Regions from separate parts of the Allobosea vaviloviae genome, predicted to be linked through region 2. Evidence: predicted binding sites of a transcription regulator. Region 2 holds the regulator's gene; each other region holds the start of a gene.
What was found. The regulator PhoB, encoded in region 2, activates phosphate uptake and scavenging genes when phosphate is short. The targets are predictions, from matches to a motif close to TGTCATNNANCTGTCAT.

Region 1 (2,261 bases), 2.4 Mb from region 2:
ACCCTGGGTGAAGGGCATCACCGAGCGACCATCGCAGGCGCGGGGCGCCTCGCCGCCGAGCCAATCAAGGATCGTCGGCATCACATCGACGCTCTCTGTGAATGCCTCCTCGACCGTGCCGCGACGGCCTTCGGCTGCGGCTGGATCCTTGACGACGAGCGGAATGCGGAAGCTCTCGTCATGGAAGCCTATTTTGCCAAGCAGGTGATGGTCGCCGAGCTGCTCGCCATGATCCGAGGTGAAGACGACCAGCGTGTCGTCCCACTGTCCGGTCTCGTCGAGATAGGCGAAGACCTGACCGAGGCAGTCGTCGATCTCGCTTATCAGGCCGCAATAGGTTGCGCGCATCTGCCGAATCTCGGCCTCGTCGAGCGTTGCGCCCGAGCCTTCCGCGCCATGGAAGAACGAGCCGCGCCCGATCGCATCGACATAATATTTGACCAGCGGGTGCTGGGCGCCCTCGGCCTCGGGCGACTCGGCGCGGATCGGCGCGGGCATGTCCTGCGCCCGGTACATGTCGTGATAGGGCGCCGGTGCAACGAAGGGTGGGTGTGGCCGGTAATAGCCGAGATGCAGGAAGAACGGTTTGCCCGCGCGGCCCTTGAGATAGGTCAGTGCGCGCTCGGTGAAGAAGGACGAGTCGGAGAGTTCCTTGGGAATGCGCGCGGGTCGTTCGGTTGCTCCCGGAACCGCGTCTTCGCCTTCGGGCAGCCAGATATCCTCGCGATTGGGCGGCAGCTCGAAACCGTTCTGGGCTACCCAGCCGAAATAGCCGTCCATGTTCGGCTCGAAAGCGCCCACGGAACGGAAGCCATCCATCAGGTCGCCGAGCACGAGGAAGCGCGGATCCTGCTTGGCGGTCGAACGCGGATCGGGCGTCGTCGTGGTGTAGCCGATCAAGGCTGGATCGTAACCGATCTCGCGCAGGGCCTTGCCCAGGTTGAAATGGCGCTGGTCGAGCGGCACCGTGTTCTGCACAGCGCGATGATTCATCAGATAGAGGCCGGTCAGCAGGCTCGCGCGCGCCGGGCCGCAGGGCACGCAGGCCGTGACGTGGTTGGCGAAGGTGACGCCCTCGGCGCAAAGCCGGTCGAGATTGGGCGTCCGGAGAAATGGCTCCTGCCCACGCGCCCGCAGCAGATGCGGCACGAAATCGGCGCGCCATTGATCGACGACGATGAGCAGAACGTTGCGACGTTTCATTCAAGGCTCCTCCAATCCGATCTGGCTATGGGCTGCGGATGACGGTTGGATGAACCATCGGGCCGGGTGCCGTGTCACGCGACAGACTGTGCCAGTCTCATTCGGCCGCCCTCCGAGGCCGAGCGCCTGCAAAAGCTGCGGATCGCGCCCGCACCCGGCGGACCCGGGCAGGTCAAGGCCGAATTCACGGCTCGCACCAGGATCGGCCTGCTCGAAGGCTATGTTCGACCAAGACCAATTTGAGGGGTGAGTAGCAACGGAACAGAAAACCCAAGTAAGGCTTCGTGATCTGACCCTGAAAAATGGTCCCCCTGAAGTAGGTATTTGAGCCTTGGCGGATGTCAGGCACACCGAAGAAGAAGCAAAAGCCTGAAGAGATCGTCGTGAAGCTGCAACAGGTCGATGTGTTGTTGTCCCAAGGCCGTCCCGTGGCCGAAGCGATCCGAACGATCGGCGCGACGGCGTTCACGTATTACCGGTGGTGCCGCGCGCAAAGATGTGTTCACGCAGGTATTTCATTACTTAAAGCGGCACTGGTCTATCCGACCTGAGCGCTCGCTCCGTTTGTGGCTTGCTCGCCTTCGGAGGCCTTTGGGTGCAGAATCTGCCTGTCCTTGGCGACGTCCATCCGAGCAGCGCTCCGCGCAATACAAGCACTCCAAGCTCGACAAGCGGACCGGGTGGATCCACGAACCGCGAGGGGCAGCTTCTTCACTTGCCTCGGCGAGGCCGGTTCACGGCCATCACGATCCGATCGATGGCATCGGGCCCCTGCGCGATGGCAGGCATTCCGGAGACGAACTCCGTTCCGGGCTCCACCGGGAAGACCGAGATGCGACCCAGGCCGGAAGCGATGGCTGCCTCGTAGAACTCCCGGATCGGCCCAGGGGGCTCGTCTTGCCGGAAGCGGCCGATGATGCCTGCCACGAGATCACAGACCTGTAGCGACGCGCTCTCGTGGCTGCGCGCGCTCTCGGTCGAAATCACAGCGATTGGCAGCTTCATCGACCGATCGCCGACCTGGATGATCTCCGGCGCGAGCGCTGGATCGGTGATCC
Region 2 (2,261 bases):
TCCAGCCGGTCCAGAGCCTGCCCGGAGCGAATGTCACGCCTTGCCCTTCCAGCCGGCGCAGCCAGGCGCGCAGCAGAGGCGAGGCCTTCATCGCCTTGGGAAAGACGCGCCCGCTCGTGCCGATGAAGCTGTCGGCGCCGAGACCGTCGGCCCAATCGCGCAAAGCCTGGGGCGGGAAGGCGCGGATCGCCGGTTCGAGCCAGGCCTGCGCGCCGCGATAGCGCGTCAGGAACTGATCCAGCGGTTCGGAATGGGTCAGGTTCAGCCCACCGCGGCCGGCAAGCAGGAATTTACGCGCCGGCGAGGGCATGCGGTCATAGACCGTAACGGCGTGGCCGGCGGCGGACAGCCGCTCGGCGGCGATCAGGCCGGAGGGGCCTGCGCCGATGATCGCGATGGATTTGTTTTGCATCGGGAGGGCTTGGGGCCGGCGGGCGCGCGGGTCAAGCGCGATCGTCCATGCTCGGGCTTGACCCGCGCATCTCATGCCGAACCGAATGGCGCTTCATGCGGCTGGAGATTCTCGGGTCAAACCCGAGAATGACGCGCGCTTTCAGCCCCGCGCGAAAGTCTCGTCGAAAGCGTAGCCCGCGCCGCGCACGGTGCGCAGCGGGTCCTTGGCGTCACCGGGCGTGATCGCCTTGCGCAGGCGCCCGACATGAACGTCGACCGTGCGCTCGTCGATATAGACGTCGCGACCCCAGACGGCGTCGAGGAGTTGTGCGCGGGAATAGACCCGGCCAGGCGCCTGCATCAGGAATTCGAGCAGGCGGAATTCGGTCGGGCCGAGATGCAATTCCGCGCCGGAGCGGCGGACGCGGCGCGTCGTGCGGTCGAGCTCGAGATCGCCGGCCGCGAGCAGCCCGGCGACATGGCCAGGCTTCGCCCGGCGCAGCAGCGCCTGGATGCGCGCGATCAGTTCAGGCAGCGAGAACGGCTTGACCACGTAGTCGTCAGCACCGGTGGCGAGGCCGCGCACGCGCTCGGTCTCCTCGCCGCGGGCGGTGAGCATGATGATCGGCACGCGCTCGGTGTCGCGGCGCGTGCGCAGGCGGCGGCAGAGCTCGATGCCCGACAGGCCCGGCAGCATCCAGTCGAGCAGGACGAGGTCGGGCGTGTGGTCGCGCAGATGCAGTTCAGCATCGTCGCCGCGCGCGACGCTGTCGACCTCGAAGCCCTCGGCTTCGAGATTGTAGCGCAGGAGCAGGGTGAGCGGCTCCTCGTCCTCGACGATCAGGATGCGTGCGGGCATGTCTCGGTTCCGTTCTTGGCATTCAGCCGACACACACCGTCATGCTCGCCCTTGTGGCGAGCATCCATGTCTTGAACACAGGTCTCGACCGGCGAAGACGTGGATGGTCGGGATGATCCTCGGGACAAGCCCGAGGACGACCCTGACGGGAAAGGTGCCGGTGCGTTCATTCCATCAGCTCCCCGTCACCGCCTCGACATTGATGTCGGTGGTGTCGAGCTTCGGGCGGTTGAGATCGAGCGACTCGCCGGTGACGAGATAATGGATCGTCTCGGCGATGTTGGTGGTGTGATCGCCGATGCGCTCGACGTTCTTGGCGCAGAACAGGAGATGCGTGCAGAAGGTGATGTTGCGCGGATCTTCCATCATATAGGTCAGCAATTCCCGGAAGAGCGAGGTGTAGAGCGCGTCGATCTCGTCGTCGCGGCGCCAGACCTCCATGGCCTTCTGTTCGTTGCTCGCGGCATAGGCGTCGAGCACGTCCTTGAGCTGGGCCTGGACGAGGCGGCTCATATGCTCGAGCCCGACCACGGCGCGATGCGGCGGCTGGAACTGGCCGGAGATCGCGACCGCGCGCTTGGCGATGTTCTTGGCGAGATCGCCGACGCGCTCGATGTCGGCAGCGATGCGGATCGCCGAGATCAATTCACGCAGGTCGTTCGCCAGCGGCTGGCGCCGCGCGATGGTCAGGACCGCGCGCTCCTCGACATCGCGCTGCAGGTTGTCGAGGCGCTGGTCGGCGCTGATCACCTTCTGGGCGAGCGTGGTGTCGCGGCGCACCAGCGCCACGGTGGAATCGCCGAGCATGCGCTCGGACATGCCGCCCATCTCGGCGAGGCTGCGGCGCAGCGCCTCGAGTTCGGCGTCGTAGGAGCGGACGATATGGTCGGTCATCGCGGCGGATCCTCTGGAAGCGAAAACAGGGTTCGACAGTCAGCCGAAGCGGCCGGTGACATAGTCCTGGGTCTGCTTCTTGTGCGGGTTCATGAAGATGGTGTTGGTCGGCGCG
Region 3 (2,261 bases), 3.1 Mb from region 2:
CGGCCCGTGACGGTCGCCTCGCTCTTCGGCGAGGACAAGCCCGAGACCAGGGTCTGGCGCAAGATCGCCGAGATTCTGAACCGGACCGCGCCCGGCCGCTTCGACCTGCGCATCGTCGGCAATGCCGCGCTGGGCGGCGAGAAGGAGGTCGCCGAGGGTGTCCGGCTGGGTTCGGTCCAGGCCTCGCTCTCGACGATCTCTGCCTTGTCGGGCTGGGTTCCCGACAGCCAGATCCTCGATCTGCCCTTCCTGTTCCGCGACCGGGGCCATCTCAAGCGCGTGCTGGCGGGACCGCTTGGCGACGAGCTCAAGGGCAAGTTCGAGGGGCAGGGCTTCGTCGTGCTCGGCTTCATCAATTACGGCGCGCGCCATCTCCTGGCCAAGGAGCCGATCACCACGCCCGCAGGCATCAAAGGCAAGCGCATCCGCGTGATCCAGAGCCCGCTGCACACGGAACTCTGGTCGGGGCTCGGCGCCTATCCGACGCCGATCCCGATCCCGGAGACCTATAACGCGCTGAAGACCGGCGTGGTCGATGCGATGGACCTAACCAAATCGGCCTATGTCGGCTTCAAGCTGCACGAGGTTGTGCCCTATCTGATCGAGACCGGCCATATCTGGGCTTCGGGCGTGATCTATGTCTCGGCGGCGTTCTGGAAGGGGCTTTCAGCCGCGGACAAGGCGGCACTGTCGGCCGCTGCCGCCGAGGGGGCAGGCTATTTCGACGACCTGATCGTCGCCGACGAGGAGGCTTCGATGGCGAAGGCTGCGGCGGAAGGCGGCAAGGTCGTGCAGCCGCAGAACCGGCCGGCCTGGGAGGAGGGCGCGCGCAAGGTCTGGACCTCGTTTGCGCCCAAGCTCGGCGGCATCGACAAGATCGAGGCGGTAGCGAAGAGCGCGTGAGGCGTGATCGATTCTAAAAGCTGCGGACGTTGCTCACGCGAAAACCGGTACTCAGTTTTTCGCGCAGTGCTCTACTGCGCGGCCCGGTCGAGATGGCCGAGGTCGCGGCTGGGGTCGAGCCGGTCGCGGACGCGCTGCTTCAGCGCCTTGACGTCGGGAAAGCCGTCATCGGCGACGCGGTCCCAGATCAGCGTGTCGTCGTAATGGATCTGGAAGCTGCCGCCGCTGCCCGGCCGCAAGGCGACTTCGCCGAGATCGGGACCGAAGGTGTGAAGCAGCTCCTGCGCCATCCAGGCCGAGCGCAGCAGCCAGTTGCACTGCGTGCAGTAGGTGATGGCGATACGCGGCGGTTTCACGTCACTCATTGGCTTTCGCTCCGTAGCGGTCTGGCGGTGAACCGGTTGCCCAACCGGGCGCGCGGTTCTTGCGCAAGCCTCTCGCCGACACAAGCCTCTCGCCGACACAAGCCTCTTGCCGGCATATGAGGCGCGGGGCAAGCGGTGACCGTGCCATGCTGCCGGCCGAGTCTCGTTGTCATCGCATCGTCATCCGTCACTTTCATTCGCAGGCATTTGCATTCGCAGGGTGTTCGCGCCGATTCGTCGCGCTGGCCGAGAGGAATGAGATGTCGATCGTGATCGCAGGTGGCAGGGCGCTGCTGGAGGAGCTGGTCGAGGCCGATATCGTCGTCGCGGGCGGCAGGATCGCGGAGCCGGGCGCGCCTGCTCCTGCCGGTGCCTTGCGGCTCGACGCTTCCGGCCTGCTCGTGCTGCCGGGCATCGTCGATTGCCATGGCGACGCCTTCGAGCGCCACATCATGCCGCGTCCCGGCGTCTCCTTCGATATCGATCTCGCCTTGCGCGACGCCGATCGCGCCATGCTGGCGAGCGGCATCACGACAGCCTTCCATGGCGTGACCTGGTCCTGGGAGCCCGGCCTGCGCGGCGCCGACAATGCGCGCTCGCTGATCGAGGCGATGGCGCGCCTGGCCCCCGAGCTCGGCGCGGACACGCGTTTCCATCTGCGCCACGAGACCTTCAATCTCGATGCCGAAGCCGAGATTCTCGACTGGCTCGCTACGGGTCGGGTCGGCGTGCTCGCCTTCAACGACCATACCGAGGGCTTGATGAAGGAGGGTGTCCGTCCGGCCAAGGTCGCCAAGATGGTCGAACGCACCGGGCTGTCGTCAGCCGATTTCATGATGCTGGCCGAGGCGGTCTATTCCCGCCGCGATGAGGTCGCGGGCTCGGTCTCGCGGCTGGCGCAAGCGGCGCTCGAGGCTGGCGTGCCGACCTTGTCGCATGACGACATGACGCCGCAGATGCGGGCCTGGTATCGCTCGCTCGGCGTGCGCGTCG

Region 1: a site for PhoB is predicted at 1,242-1,258, ahead of pehA (phosphoric/sulfuric ester hydrolase PehA). Genes of this name have one in related genera too.
Region 3: a site for PhoB is predicted at 1,436-1,452, ahead of BHK69_RS23285 (alpha-D-ribose 1-methylphosphonate 5-triphosphate diphosphatase). Genes of this name have one in related genera too.

The regions. Positions count from the first base shown of each region.
Region 1 is NZ_CP017147.1:4,111,709-4,113,969, forward strand. Features, by position in the region: gene pehA (phosphoric/sulfuric ester hydrolase PehA) at 1-1,203, opposite strand, end outside; partial or broken gene BHK69_RS31535 (IS3 family transposase) at 1,542-1,685, shown strand; gene BHK69_RS18780 (DUF3800 domain-containing protein) at 1,915-2,261, opposite strand, start outside.
Region 2 is NZ_CP017147.1:1,748,897-1,751,157, reverse strand. Features, by position in the region: gene BHK69_RS08170 (TIGR03862 family flavoprotein) at 1-412, opposite strand, end outside; gene phoB (phosphate regulon transcriptional regulator PhoB) at 554-1,252, opposite strand; gene phoU (phosphate signaling complex protein PhoU) at 1,427-2,146, opposite strand; gene pstB (phosphate ABC transporter ATP-binding protein PstB) at 2,186-2,261, opposite strand, start outside.
Region 3 is NZ_CP017147.1:5,072,301-5,074,561, reverse strand. Features, by position in the region: gene BHK69_RS23295 (TRAP transporter substrate-binding protein) at 1-903, shown strand, start outside; gene BHK69_RS23290 (Rdx family protein) at 975-1,268, opposite strand; gene BHK69_RS23285 (alpha-D-ribose 1-methylphosphonate 5-triphosphate diphosphatase) at 1,529-2,261, shown strand, end outside.